Regions from separate parts of the Paenibacillus sp. JL3B1040 genome, predicted to be linked through region 3. Evidence: riboswitches for the same ligand, from Rfam matches in the RefSeq annotation. Region 3 holds a riboswitch; each other region holds the start of a gene.
The links. Region 3 has a riboswitch for cyclic di-AMP ahead of ACZF99_RS06520 (KamA family radical SAM protein). Riboswitches for the same ligand answer to the same signal wherever they lie in the genome.
Positions count from the first base shown of each region.

Region 1: linked by a shared signal. The riboswitch ahead of ACZF99_RS20815 (hypothetical protein) and the one ahead of ACZF99_RS06520 (KamA family radical SAM protein) in region 3 are both predicted to bind cyclic di-AMP.
Region 2: linked by a shared signal. The riboswitch ahead of ACZF99_RS00155 (ubiquitin-like domain-containing protein) and the one ahead of ACZF99_RS06520 (KamA family radical SAM protein) in region 3 are both predicted to bind cyclic di-AMP.
Region 4: linked by a shared signal. The riboswitch ahead of ehuB (ectoine/hydroxyectoine ABC transporter substrate-binding protein EhuB) and the one ahead of ACZF99_RS06520 (KamA family radical SAM protein) in region 3 are both predicted to bind cyclic di-AMP.

Region 1 covers NZ_CM169317.1:4,565,694-4,569,322, forward strand. Annotated here, with positions in the region: gene kdpA (potassium-transporting ATPase subunit KdpA) at 1-1,332, opposite strand, end outside; gene kdpF (K(+)-transporting ATPase subunit F) at 1,384-1,464, opposite strand; gene ACZF99_RS20815 (hypothetical protein) at 1,565-1,990, opposite strand; cyclic di-AMP (ydaO/yuaA leader) riboswitch at 2,162-2,344, opposite strand; gene ACZF99_RS20820 (hypothetical protein) at 2,626-3,057, shown strand; gene ACZF99_RS20825 (DUF4274 domain-containing protein) at 3,161-3,629, shown strand, end outside.
Region 2 covers NZ_CM169317.1:31,727-35,355, forward strand. Annotated here, with positions in the region: gene ACZF99_RS00145 (HD domain-containing protein) at 1-735, shown strand, start outside; gene ACZF99_RS00150 (TatD family hydrolase) at 750-1,526, shown strand; cyclic di-AMP (ydaO/yuaA leader) riboswitch at 1,736-1,945, shown strand; gene ACZF99_RS00155 (ubiquitin-like domain-containing protein) at 2,393-3,529, shown strand.
Region 3 covers NZ_CM169317.1:1,483,874-1,487,502, forward strand. Annotated here, with positions in the region: gene ACZF99_RS06515 (cobyric acid synthase) at 119-1,678, shown strand; cyclic di-AMP (ydaO/yuaA leader) riboswitch at 1,709-1,850, shown strand; gene ACZF99_RS06520 (KamA family radical SAM protein) at 2,010-3,161, shown strand; gene ACZF99_RS06525 (methyl-accepting chemotaxis protein) at 3,254-3,629, opposite strand, start outside.
Region 4 covers NZ_CM169317.1:2,706,199-2,709,827, forward strand. Annotated here, with positions in the region: gene ACZF99_RS12115 (manganese catalase family protein) at 103-987, shown strand; gene ACZF99_RS12120 (spore coat protein) at 1,041-1,631, shown strand; cyclic di-AMP (ydaO/yuaA leader) riboswitch at 1,700-1,840, shown strand; gene ehuB (ectoine/hydroxyectoine ABC transporter substrate-binding protein EhuB) at 2,060-2,968, shown strand; gene ehuC (ectoine/hydroxyectoine ABC transporter permease subunit EhuC) at 2,970-3,623, shown strand; gene ehuD (ectoine/hydroxyectoine ABC transporter permease subunit EhuD) at 3,627-3,629, shown strand, end outside.

The DNA.
Region 1 (3,629 bases), 2.7 Mb from region 3:
GGTCAGGCCATGGAAACCGGGATTGGAGATCGTATCCGGATCGCTGGCCAGAGCCAAAGCGGTCGGAGCCAAAATCAGCAGCGGATGAATCAGCAGCGTCACGGCGAGCAGCTTGATCTCTCTGGCTTCCAGCTTCTTGCCGAGAAACTCCGGCGTCCTCCCTACCATCAGGCCCGACAGGAACACCGCGATCATCGCATACATCAAAACGTTCAGGAAACCGGCGCCCACACCGCCGAAAACCGTATTCAGCATCATGTTGGAAATCGCCACCAACCCGCCGAGCGGCGTCAGCGTATCATGCATCGTGTTGACGGCCCCGGTTTCGGATGCTGTTGTGACGGTGGCATATAACGCGGACTGGGCCATGCCGAAACGGACTTCCTTGCCCTCCATGCTGCCTTGGTCATGCTGGTTTCCCATGGCGTTCAACGCCGGGTTGCCGGCGCTTTCCGACGCCAGCGCGACGCCCAGCATCACGATAAACATCATCAGCATCGACACGAACAAAACGCGACCCTGTTTGGTGTTTCCAACCATTTTCCCATAGGTGAAAGGAAGGGATGTGGTGATGAGCATCATCAGCAAAATTTGCAGCAGGTTGCTGATTCCGCCCGGGTTTTCAAACGGATGGGCCGAGTTGACGCCGAAAAATCCGCCGCCGTTGTTCCCCAGCTCTTTGATCGACAGGAACGAAGCGACCGGTCCCCGGGCGATATGCTGCTCCGCCCCCTCCAGGGTATGGGCCACCGCGGACGGCTCGAGGGTTTGAGGAACTCCCGCAGCCACGAAAATCAAAGCCGATACCAAGGCGACAGGCAGAAAAATCCGCGTAATCGAACGGATCAAGTCGACGAAGAAATTGCCGAGCGGCTTGCCGGCCAGCCCGCGAATAAACGCGATGGCCGCAGCCAACGCCGAGGCCGGCGCCGTAAACATCAGGAATACGATCGCGATCATCTGCGAAAGATAGGACAGGCCGCTTTCCCCGCTATAATGCTGCAAATTCGTATTCGTCATAAAGCTGATCGCCGTATTGAAGGCCAGCGTCGGCTCCATGTTCGGCACTCCGCTTGGATTCAACGGCAGGAAATGCTGTACCCGGAAAATCATATAGACGATGAGAATCATCCCTGCATTACTGAGCACGATGGACAAGGCGTATTGTTTCCAGGTTTGATTTTCCTGGCGTATGCCGCTCATTTTGTAAATGACCTTTTCCAAAGGTCCAAACCACCGGTCCAAACCGTTATTGCTATAATCGAAAGCCTTCGCCAAATACAAACCCGCCGGTTTGGCGATGAGAACGACAAGCCCCAGCGTCACGATCATGGCGATCCAACTATAGATAGTCACGTCTTATCCCTCCGAACGACAACGTTTTTAAAATTTTTCCGGATGAAGCAGCGCATAACCCAGGTAAACGAACATCGCGGCAATCATGATACCAAGCACCCACATCATCGTTCTCCACTACCTTCCGAAATCGCTTTGGACGCCCACGAAACCAGACCAATCATCATCAAGGTTAAGAGGATCAAAATGCCCAACATATAAATATCCGTCATTGTCCGTATGCCCCTCCTTTTTTCTCTTTTTGCAAAATAAACGAGACGTCTTTCCCTTTCGTATAAATTACGAAGTCCGCTCCCAGCCCTTTGTAGACCGCGCCCGGGTTTATTCTTTGCGTGATGATGTAGATTGCCTTTGAAGTCCACGGGCGGCAGAATTGCAAATACCGGCAAGTCAATGTCAGCGATTCCTCGAAAATATACACGGGTCCGATGGAGATTTCCGGTACCATTTGATTTTTGCGCTTTGTTGTATCCACCAGAACGACATGCTCTATTCCCCGCTCCATAGCCTCTTTGCGGCTTTTGGAGTTGTTGACCATCAGCGCAAACGGGATGCCGCGGAATTTCATAGATTTGATAAAATCGGCGGCCAAGGCATTCGGGGCCGTCACAAGCGCATATTCGAGCTTGCACATCTCTGTTCTTTTCCTCCTAAACTCTCCTGAATTAGCCATCAAAAAAACTTCAGTTTGTGAAATTATTGTAAATTTCCTACTCTTTTGTTAATGTAAGCAATCCGCATTCTTTCATTAAAGAGCATAATAAAGCCACAGAGGATTTCCCTGTGGCCTATGATCACAAGCTCACCATCCTCTCTCCCAACGCTGACGAGGTTAGCTGTCGGATTCGGGCGGTGAGAGTCGCCCTACCCTTGCGGCAAGCGCTGCTGCCGCAAGGGATTCACCCCGGACCGTTCCGCCGACTCTCACATCGGCACCGGTCGTTTGGGTCCCCCGTTTTCCGGATCGGAAATTAAGCGATACAGAATGTTCTATTGGATTCATTTCATGAGACGAATATTACGCTTACGGCAAATCTTTGTAAAGCAAAGCCGAATGCAAAAAAGAGATGAAAAACAAATTGTTTCCGGCATGTTTAGCGTTTCAAAGGACAAAAGAATCCTTTCTCGACGATTTGCTCCCTCGCAGACCCTTACTTGAAGGTTTGCCTAAGGCTTGTCGTTCGAGCAATAATTAATCTCTTTGCCCTAGCTAAAGTACAAAATGCAATTGATTATTTCTGGGGATGGATTGAAAATAAAGAAGATTGAATGACGGTTCTGTCGCTTATGAGCGAAACAGAGCTAGAACAGCTCGGGCGGGAAATGCTGGAGGCGGAAAAGGATTCAACCCGTGTGTTGGATTACCAAGTCATCGGACCAAATTCCAAGAAAACACCCGCAAGGTTTCTCCTTTCCCCCAGCTACGCCTGCCTGTGGGGCGGCTATCCTCTGGTTATTTTAGTGCGCCTTTCCGATGTCGCGAAAATTCACGCGGAGGAGGAGGGCAAAACAGCGGTCACACATGGAGCAAAAAACACCACCTATCGCAGCTTTCATCTGCATACCATCCTCTTTTACTACAAGAACTCAGAGCAGGATGGGGACAACGGCATGGTTTTTTTTGACAAAGCGATTCGGGACAAGGTGTTTGAGATGCTTCAAACTCAGTGTTTTGGCGCAGCAAGGAACCCCGGATCTTAACCCTGCTTTCTGGCCGTTGTGATATCACAGCTTCTCCATGCCCGCCGAACAAAATGTATGATGCAGACATGGGTACAATCATCTTACACAAGGAGTTTTTCATATGAAGAAGGATCGAAACACCTCGCAGAATGGGGAGAACCCTGAAAACAGGACGGATTTTCAAGACTTGCTTACGCGTGCAAACGGCAATGATTTGCAGGCGCAGCATGAACTGGCTCTGTGTTATTATGCCGGTGACGGTACAAATCAGAATTATGAATATGCTGCCCATTGGTTTACCCGCGCTGCAAACATGGGACATATAATAGCGCAATACCATCTCGGAGTTTGTTATGAAAACGGCTTTGGTGTGGAGCAGGATTTACGGCATGCGGCAGAGCTTTACCGCGCAGGCGGCAAGAACGGCGATACGGAAGCTCGAGAGAACCTGTGTCGCATGGCGGAAAGCGGGTTTGTGTTCGCACAGCTCCAGATGGGGCGTGCATTGTATCATGGGCATACCGAGGAGGAGGACAAACAGCAGGAAAACGCCCAGGCTGCCCTATGGTTCCAGCGTGCGGCGGAGCAGG
Region 2 (3,629 bases), 1.5 Mb from region 3:
AACTACGGGACGATCGATATGGACCGGATTATCCGAATGCTCCGCCCTTATCAGGGACGGGTGGTCGTAAAGGAATCGGGCATGCACGCGGTGGAAGATTATTTAATGTCGAGATATCAAATGTATTGGCAGGTTTATTTCCATCCGGTCACGAGAAGCTCGGAGATCATTCTCCGCCAAATTTTGCGCCGGGCCAAAGAGTTGTATCGGAACGGGGATTCCATTGAATTCCTGCCGCACCCGCTTCCCGATTTATTCCGGGGCAACATCGGTGTCGCCGATTATTTGCAGCTTGACGAGGCGTTGATGCAAACCGCGTTCATGCAGTGGACGCGAGAAAAAGATGAGCGGTTAAGCGATTTGTGCTCTCGATTTTTGAACCGTAAATTGTATAAATATGTAGAATTGGATACGCCCGAGCTGGAAATGCTGGAGGAGATCCGGGAGGCCTTTTCGCGGGCCGGCCTGCATCCCGAATACGACATGGAAATTGATTTTCCGACCGATCTGCCGTATGATGTGTTCCGTCCGGACGAGGGGGTCCGCCAGAAGCAAATTTTACTGTTGGACCGGCAGGAACGGCTGCGGGAAATTTCGGAAGTATCGGATATTGTACGGTCGATCAGCGGCTTGCAGCGGGGCAAAACGCATTTGTACTATCCGGATAATAAGCTGTGTGCCGTAATGGACCGGCTGCCCCAGGCGGTAGCCCGTATTTTTGAGCAACGGAACTAGGAGGATGACGATTCGTGATGTTATTTGATACGCATACGCATTTGGACGCTCCCCAATTTGACACGGACCGTGAAGAAGTGATTGCGCGCGCCGTGGAACAAGGGGTGACGCGGATGATCAACATCGGATTCAACCGCGAGACGATCCCGTCAACGATGAAGCTGGCGGAGACGTACGATTTCATTTATGCCGCCGTCGGCTGGCATCCGCAGGATGCGATTACGATGCAGGAAGGCGATTTGGACTGGATCGCCGAATTGTGCAAGCACGAGAAGGTCGTGGCCATCGGGGAAATCGGCTTGGATTACTATTGGGACACGTCCCCAAAAGACGTCCAGCACGAAGTCTTTCGCAAACAAATCGGCCTGGCCCGCAGCTTGGGGATGCCGATTTCCATCCATAACCGCGACGCCCATGAGGACGTGGTGCGCATCCTCCGCGAGGAGAAAGCCAACGAGGTTGGAGGCGTGATGCACTCCTTCTCCGGCAGTTGGGAAATTGCCAAAATGTGTCTGGATTTGGGATTTCATTTGTCGTTTGGCGGACCGATTACGTTTAAAAATGCAAAGCAGCCCAAAGAAGTGTTAGCGAAGACACCGATGGACCGATTATTGATCGAAACGGATTCCCCTTATTTAACGCCGCATCCATATCGTGGAAAGAGAAACGAGTCGGCACATGTTCGTTTGGTGGCGGAAATGGCGGCCGAGCTAAAAGGGGTCACCTTCGAGGAAATCGCCGAAATTACCACCCGAAATGCATTGGAACGATTTGGTATCTCGAGGATTTGAGAGCAAATCGGATGAAAAAAAGAGGATTTCGGAAAGATTAATGCTTTTTAACCGATAAAAACGAGATCATTACATTTTTTTAACCATTTTTTTAAAAAAACGTGGTTGATTCGTCCTTTACAACCTGCATCGAAACAGGATAGAATTTTTTCAGTATCGATTTGGTTCGTTCGGAATGGACAAATGAACCTTTCGATGCTGGGTTCCATGAACCAGTCTCGCTGAATCTCCTTCGCCGGAGAACGGGGGAACCGATTCGGGGCGGTGGCGGCATGCCATTAACACCGGTAATTGATTTCTTTCCAGGGTCTTTGGGGTGAATTCGAGGTCATTGCGCCATGAGCGAATGAACCGAGGAAGGGCGGCTCTCTTTCGCCCGAACCCGACAGCTAACCTCGTAAGCGTATAAGAGAGGTCACTCGTGCAGCTATTACACCAAGACATTCAAGAAGCCACGAAGGAGTTCCTCTAACTCTTTCTTTAGGCTTCTTTTGTTTTGAATAAAAGTAATAGGGTCATCATACTGTTGGTAAACAGGAGGTGACATGTGCAAGAGAGACTGGATCAGGATGCAAAACGCGTTAAGGTTGTCAAAAAGTCATCTTTTGATCACGAAGCAGCACAAGAAGTTGATTCGACATCGAATCTTGAATTCAGCCGGGCTTTCCGTTGCTCACGTAGCCATAACTACGCTGCGCTACTCAATCCCTAGCTTCATCCAACCTTCTCGGTGCTGAAAACCTGACTTTTTGACTTGATTTAAACTTAAGCTAGCCGATGCGCGTTTTGTAAAAAGTAACTGTAGTCGCGTCAATCGTTATCATGCATCGACCTAGACGGCGGGACTATGAAGGAGGACGGAAGAAATGGGCATTTTCCGCAAAGGGGAGACCCATGAATCACGCTCATCCAGCATGTCTTACGCAATGCGATGGAAGCATGAGAATTTACGTCAGGTAGCGCTCGTCGGCGTTCTGACCATCGCGGTAATCATCATCATCCTAATCTGGCTGTTTGGCCAGGATCATAAAGAAGTGTCCTTGATCGTGGACGGCAACGTCCAATCGGTGGAAACAACCCAATCCAGCGTAGCTCATCTGCTGGAGGAACAATCGATCAAGCTCAGCGCGAAGGATTCCGTATCGCTTCCGCTGGACAGCTCGCTTAAGAACGGCGACCGCATTGTCATTGTACGCGCAATGCCGGTGAACGTGATCGTGGACGGCACGAAGAAAGTCCACTTCACGACGCAAAAGCAAGTAGAGGGCGTATTGTCCGAGCTCGGCGTCACTTTGAACCCGCATGACAAGGTTACTCCGACATTGGACAGCAAAGTTACCGCGAACCTGAACGTCAAGGTGGTTCGGGTAAGCAAGCATACGGTGCAGACGAAGGAGGCCGTGCCTTTCAGCGTGGTCAAAACGTCGGACGCCAATTTGCTGAAGGGCACGACGAAGGTCATTCAGCAAGGCAGTGCCGGTTTGGTCATTCACAACATCGAGAAAACATACGAGGACGGAAAGTTCGTGGCGAAGCGATGGCTCGGCAAGGAGGTCTCCAAGAAGGTCCAGCCGAAAGTGGTTGCCGTCGGCACGAAGAAACCTACCGCCGTTCTGTCGGCCAGCATCAACCGCACCGCGAATACGGTGAATATTAGCGGGTTGACAACCAAAGGCGGCGTCTCTTTTGAATATAAAAAGATACTCAAAAACGTTACGTTAACCGCCTATTCGGCGGAAGAAGACGGAATCGGCACCCGTACGGCCTCCGGTACCCGCGTGACCGAAGGCAGAACGATTGCAGTCGATAAGGACGTCGTTCCGCTCGGTTGGTGGGTATACATCGAGGGGATCGGCTTCCGCAAAGCGGAGGATACCGGCGGGGCCATTGAAGGCAATAAGATGGACGTTTATTTCGATTCCCTGAAAACGGCGAAGAACTTCGGCCGCAAGAAGGGCCGCACCGTATACGTGATTGGTCCGACGAAGCCGGAGTTGAACTAAGCCCTGCGTCTCTCCGTTTTACAATGCGGAGGGAATGAGATAGTATTAGGATGATGAATAAGACAGTGGATTAGAAGAGGATGTTATCCTCTTCTTTTTG
Region 3 (3,629 bases):
CGACCCAGGATTCAGGATTCAGGATTCGGAAAGGAGCGGAACCTAGGTGAACAGACGTGATGACAAGTTTAAGGTTGATGCCGACGGCCCTGCCTCCGCTCCGCCGGGTGCCGTATTGATGATCCAAGGCACGGCATCGGACGTGGGCAAGAGCGTCATCGTGACGGCGTTATGCCGCATTTTTGCGCAGGACGGGCTTCGTCCGGCTCCGTTCAAATCGCAGAATATGGCCCTGAACTCCTATGTGACGGAGGACGGACGGGAAATCGGCCGTGCGCAAGGCGTCCAGGCGGAAGCTTGCGGCATCGCCGCCACCACCGACATGAATCCGGTACTGATTAAGCCGACCGGGGACATGCATTCGCAGATCGTCGTTCATGGGCGTCCATACCAACATCTCAGCGCGTCCAGTTATCGGGAGGAATTTCTGCCCCAAGCCAAGCCGCTGGTGATGGAAGCGCTCGGGAGACTCCGTGCGAAGCACGGTATCGTCGTCATGGAGGGGGCCGGGAGCCCGGCGGAAATCAACCTGAAGCAACGCGATATCGTCAACATGAATCTGGCCGAATGGGCGGACGCTCCGGTTATTCTAGCGGCTGATATTGATCGCGGCGGCGTGTTCGCCTTTCTCGTCGGCACGCTGGAGCTGCTGGAGCCGCAGGAACGGGCCCGGGTCAAAGGGTTCATCATCAACAAGTTCCGCGGCGACCTGTCCCTGCTGCAGCCCGGGCTGGATTGGCTGGAGCGGCGGACCGGCATTCCCGTTATGGGCGTGCTTCCATTTCTGCCGGATTTGGAGATTGAAGCGGAGGATTCCGTCATTCTGGATACCTACGCATCCGGCCCGGGGGTGGGGATCGAGAAGGAGCTGGACATTGCGGTCATACGTTACCCGCGCATATCCAATTTTACCGATTTTGATCCTTTGGCCGCCGAACCGGACGTGTCGCTCCGTTACGTGAGCAAGCGATCGGAGCTCGGGCGCCCGGATGCCGTGATTTTGCCGGGGACGAAGGATACGATCGGGGATTTGGAATACCTGCGGAGGCAAGGGCTGGAGGGAGCCATTCGCAGCCTGATCGAGGAGGAAACGCACATCCAGCTTGTCGGCATCTGCGGCGGTTACCAAATGTTGGGGGAAGAATTGCACGATCCCCAAGCGGTAGAAGCCGCCCAACCAAGGTCGGCGCTGGGTTTAGGCCTGTTGCCCTTGTCGACGACTTTTCTTCCGGGCAAGAAGACGCTCCGCGTGCATGGCCAAATCCAAGATGGCCAGCCCGTACCGCTGCATACCTCGGTCAGCCGGATGGCCATCGAAGGTTATGAGATCCATGCCGGTTCAACCCAGCGGCTTCGGGACATCAGCCCCCTGTTCCTGCTTCAAGCCGACGATCCGGGGGAAGATGGGGCAGCCGCACCGCATTCGGAAGGCGCAGCCCGCCCCGACGGGAGAGTGTTCGGAACGTACCTGCACGGGTTATTCCATAACGATGCCTGGCGCCGTGCCTGGCTGGACGGGCTGCGAGCCGGTAAAGGGCGGGAACCCTTGGGCTCCACCTTTACCTCTTCGTCGCGCAAGGAGGAAGCCTTTGATCGGCTGGCCGATCATGTCCGCAGCCATTTTCGGATGGACCTGATCTACCAAATTGCCGGAATTAGCCCGGATCCCGAGAGTTAAGCTTTGACAAATCGGGCGAATGTAAGGTAGCATAATAGTACGCTTAATTTTCGATGAGTAAGGTCGAAAAGCGGGGGAACCAATTTTTGGGGCGAATCGTTGCTGGTTTTACGTAGGGAACCATCTTTCCCGAGCCCGTCAGCTAACCTCGTTTGCAGTGGATGGGTCATGTTTATAATTTCAGTCATCAACCAATGACCCTGTCGTTAGAGCGGGGTCTTTTTGTGTTCGTCAAGACCTTTGAGCCGAGCATTCGGCGGAGTACTCGCTTTCACTGCAAGGTTCCCTGCTTCTTCTTTGCGCATCGATCATTCTAAAGGAGGAGATGGTTATGGCAAATCCGAAGTATATCACCGATATCGCCAAGGTGAGCGAGTTGTCCGAACAGGAGCGGCGGGAATTGAAACCGATTACGGACAAATTCGTCTTTCGGGTAAATGATTACTACCTGAAGTTGATCGATTGGAACGATCCGGAGGACCCGATCCGCAAGCTGGTGATTCCGAATACGGGGGAACTGAAGGAATACGGGCGTTGGGATGCTTCCGACGAGGCCGTCAACTACGCGGTTCCCGGCTGCCAGCACAAATACCGGACGACCGCGCTGCTGATCGTATCCGAGGTTTGCGGTTCCTATTGCCGCTATTGCTTCCGCAAACGGCTGTTCCGCAACGATGTGAAGGAGGCCATGTCGGACGTGACCCCCGGCATCGAGTACATTGCTCAGCATCCGGAGATCAACAACGTCTTGCTGACCGGCGGCGACAGCTTAATTCTGGCCACGAAAAAGCTTCGTTCCATTCTTGAACAGCTGCGGGCGATCGAACATGTGAAAATCATCCGGCTCGGCTCCAAAATCCCTGTCTTCAATCCGATGCGCATCTACGAGGATCCGGAGCTGCTGGATCTGATCAGAGAATTCTCCACCGTAGATCAACGCATTTATGTCATGGCGCATATCAATCATCCGCGCGAAATAACCCCCGAGGCGAAACGAGGCTTTCAGGCCTTGCACGACGCCGGGGCGATCGTGGTCAATCAAACGCCGATTCTCAAAGGCATCAACGACGATGCGGCCGTGCTTGGCGAATTGCTGGACCGGTTATCCTGGGCCGGCGTCACCCCTTACTACTTCTTTATCAACCGGCCGGTTGCCGGAAATGCCGATTTCGTCATTCCTCTCAAACGTGCGTATCAGCTGGTTGAGGAAGCGAAAGCCCGCACATCGGGGCTTGGCAAGCGCGTACGCCTGTCGATGAGCCATTCGTCGGGGAAGATCGAAATCTTGGCGATCGAAGACGGTCAGGCTTATCTCAAATATCATCAGTCACGGGATAATGAATACGGTAAATTCATGATCTTGCCTTGCCCGGACGAGGCGGCCTGGTTCGATGATCTGCCGGGCAACGAGGCCTATTGGAAGCAGCCGGAGAAGCAGCCGGACGAAGCTGTTTCCGCGAACGAAATGTCCTTTACCGGTTAAAAACAAACGTACCCTGACCGCCGGCCCCCGCATAAGGGGGGGAAGGCAGTCAGGGTACGTTATTTTTTCAGTTCGGTGCGGCCTGCTGCGGTCTAAATCCGGAATTTCGCCATCGATTCCTGCAGCGACAGCGCTTGCTCGTGCAGCGAACGCACCGTACGGGCGTGGCTTTCCATTTCGCTGAGCTGCTGCTGCGAATAGTTGGCGATTTGCTCCATATTGGCCAGGGATTTGGCGGTAATGTTGGCCGACTCTTCGACGGAAGCGGTCACTTCCTCGGTACCGGCGGACACCTCCTGTGTCGAAGCCGAGACGGATTGTATCGTCAAGTTGACGTTCTGAATGAGCTCCGTCAATTGTTCGAACGCTTGGCCGGCTTGTTTCACCCGCTCAGTTCCGGAGACGATTTCCTCGCTAGCCCGCTGCATCGCGCTGACGGAGTTTTCCGATTCCTCCCGGATGCCGAGC
Region 4 (3,629 bases), 1.2 Mb from region 3:
CAAGATGCAAGTTTTTTGCGATTTCCATCAATTGGTGGAGGATAAGGGGGACCGAGTCCGTTCAATACTAACTTGGACACGAAGCAAAAAAGGAGGGATGAGATGTTTTTTCATATAAAGGAGTTGCAATACAATGCCAAACCCGATAAACCCGATGCTGTATATGCCAAAAAGCTGCAGGAGGTATTAGGCGGCCAGTTCGGCGAGATTACGGTGATGATGCAGTACCTGTTCCAAGGATGGAATTGCCGTGGGGAACAAAAGTACCGCGATATGCTGCTGGATATCGGAACCGAAGAAATCGCACATGTCGAAATGTTGTCCATCATGATCGCTCAGTTGCTGGATAACGCACCCGTTCAGGATCAAGAGGAAGCAGCTAATAAGCCTATCTTGAATGCGGCGATGGGCGGAATGAACGTGGAGGATGCAATCGTGAAGACCGTGATGGCCGGGATGAATCCACAGCATGTCATCGTCTCCGGATTGGGTGCGACCCCGACGGATAGCGTAGGATACCCTTGGAACTCCCGTTACACCATAGCCAGCGGCAATTTGCTTGCCGATTTTCGGGCCAATCTGAATGCGGAGTCCCAAGGCCGTTTGCAGGTTTGCCGTTTGTACGAAATGACGGCGGATCGTGGCGTTCGTGACATGTTATCTTTTCTGATTGCCCGGGATACGATGCATCAAAATCAATGGATGGCCGCGATTGAAGAACTAGAGAAAAACCAGAAGCCGATTGTCCCTAGTACGTTCCCGCAGGGGTTGGAGAAACATCAAGTTTCTTACTCCTTCATGAACTTTTCTTCCGGGGAAGAAAGCAAGCAAGGACGCTGGGCACAAGGGACCAGCATGGATGGACAAGGCGAATTCGAGTATATTACCCATCCGGAAGCCATGGGGCAAAAGCCAGTATTGTTGCCGCCTCCATTATATGTACACGGAACACCTCCGACGTCCCATAATCCCGTTGACGTAAGGTAAATAACGATCCTAAAAGTAAGCGGGTTAACTCCATTCGAGATTAGAAAGGAACGATGGACAACATGAAAAATTGGGGAGCTCATGAATTTCTGGAAACGAACGAATTGCTTCGGAAATTGACTGCGGATATTGAGCTTCATGCGCTATTCGCCGGAATGACGAATGATCAGGCTTTTAGAACAATGCTGCAACGCCATATCCAAATGATGGATGGGGCTTATCACCAAGCGATCCGTTTAATGCAGTACAAAGGGGTGGACGTGTCTCCAAGCACCACCGCGGCTCGCCGGTTCAACCTTCAACAGACGCCCCATGTTGGTTTCCAGCACCCGCATTCGATTCCGGCTCCGTCCTTGAACGTCCAGCAGTTAAGCGATATGACCATGGCGACGCTAATTTTAAATTCTCACAAAACAGGCTCGGCGGTCGGTATGTTATGGGCGGCCGAATGCGTGGACCCGGATGTACGTGCACTCCACGTCATGTGCGCCAACAACTGCCAACAAATGGCATATGAAGCATTTCAGTTTATGAACGAACGCGGGTATTACGAGGTTCCGGCAATGCCGCAATCCGACGTATCGCGAATGGCGTCGCTTTATCAATACGGATCTCCGACAAGTTACGCAAACAACCCTGTTTGATCATTATTTTGAAAGTTAAAATGTGAAATTGCAGATAATGGGTTGACATTGTCTGGAATAGCCTTTACGATAAACACACGCTTAGTTTCCAGTTCATGGCTGGAAAGCGGGGGAACCAGTTTTTTGGGGCGAATCATTCTTTAACGATTGTAGGGTACCATCTTACCCGAGTCCGTCAGCTAACCTCGTCAGCAGTGGATGGGTCTAGTTTCACGCAACTTTACGCAAACTTCCAATGGCCCTTATATAAGGGCCGTTTTCTATTTTTTTGTGCGGACCCCTGCTGGCGGAGCTATGCTTTCCCCTAGGCGAGGGGTCTCTTTTTTGGACTCCGGATTGAAAAATGAAAGGGGGAGTCAGGCATTCGGAATAGAGTTTGAATTTAAACCTACTAAACCGATGAAAAAAATGAGAATGAAAGGCTGTGAATGGGGTTGAGAAAAGTATCATGGTTGTTAATTTCATTGCTTGTAACGGTCTCGCTAACCGCTTGTAATCCGGGACCAACCGCTAATTCGGGCAACGGGGGCACAAACACCGATTCCGAAGCTGAAGGGACGCTGGCCGAGGCAATTCGAACCGGGTCCATTACGGTTGGATTCGCGAATGAGAAACCCTATGCCTACAAAGACGCTAACGGAGAACTAACCGGCGAAGCGGTGGAAATCGCCCGGGTGATCCTCAAAAGGCTGGGCGTTAACGAGATGAAAGGCGAGTTGACCGAATTTGGCTCCTTAATCGCCGGGTTGCAGGCCAATCGATTCGATCTGATTACCGCGGGAATGTTCGTGAACCCGGAAAGGTGCGAGGCCGTATTGTTCGCCAACCCGGAGTATAGTATCGGCGAAGCGATTGCCGTAAAACAAGGGAATCCTCTTCGTCTTGGTAGCTATGAAGACATCGCGAATAATGAGAAGGCTCGCGTTGCCGTTATGACAGGCGCGGTGGAAATCGGATATCTGCAAAAATCCGGTGTCCCGGATGATCGGATTATTCAAGTTCCGGACCAGGCGTCTGCGATCAGCGCCCTCCAATCCGGACGCGTGGAGGCGATCACAATGACGGGGCCTTCGCTGCAAGCGATGCTTGAATCCGCCGGGGACAAGGACATCGAGAGGGTCAACGATTTTTCGCAACCGGTTATTGATGGACAAAGTGTACGCGGGTACGGCGCTACGGCGTTTCGTTTGGCAGACAAAGAATTTCAGGAAGCCTATAATGCGGAATTGACCAAGATGAAGGAATCGGGCGAACTGCTGGATATCCTGCAGCAATTCGGATTCACGGAGCAGGAATTACCCGGGGACATGACGGCTGCCGAGCTTTGCGGGGCATGATATGCCAGAGTCCTGGATCGACTTTATTCCCACCTTGCTGGAAGGAGCGAAAACCACCGTTACTGTCGCCTTGTTTGCGGCATTATTGGCGGTCATCGCCGCCTTCGTCTCGGGCTTGATGTGCTTATCCCGCCTTCGCCCGATTCGTTGGCTCTCCTCAATTTATGTGGAGGTTTTCCGAGGGACGTCCTTACTCGTTCAGTTGTTCTGGCTGTATTTTGCACTGCCATTCGCCGGTCTGGAGCTTCCCAAATTGCTCGCGGCCATATTAGCGGTGGGATTGAACTTTGGAGCTTACGGCTCTGAGGTTGTACGTAGCGCCATATTGGCCGTGCCGAAAGGCCAATGGGAAGCGTCGATTGTTTTAAACATGAAACCATGGCAAAGGATGACTCACATTATTTTGCCGCAGGCTGCATTAAGAATGCTTCCTCCCTTTGGCAATTTGCTTGTTGAATTAATCAAATCCACGTCACTGGTTTACTTCATCACTATGGCGGATCTCACTTACCAGGCAATGGTTCTCCGCAACAACTATATTTCCTGGACATCGGAGATTTTGTTCCTGCTGCTGCTTATGTATCTGGCGATCGCTTCTATCGTCTCCTTCGGCATCCGGATTTGGGAGCGCAAATGGTCCGAAGGGAGGATGTGACGGATG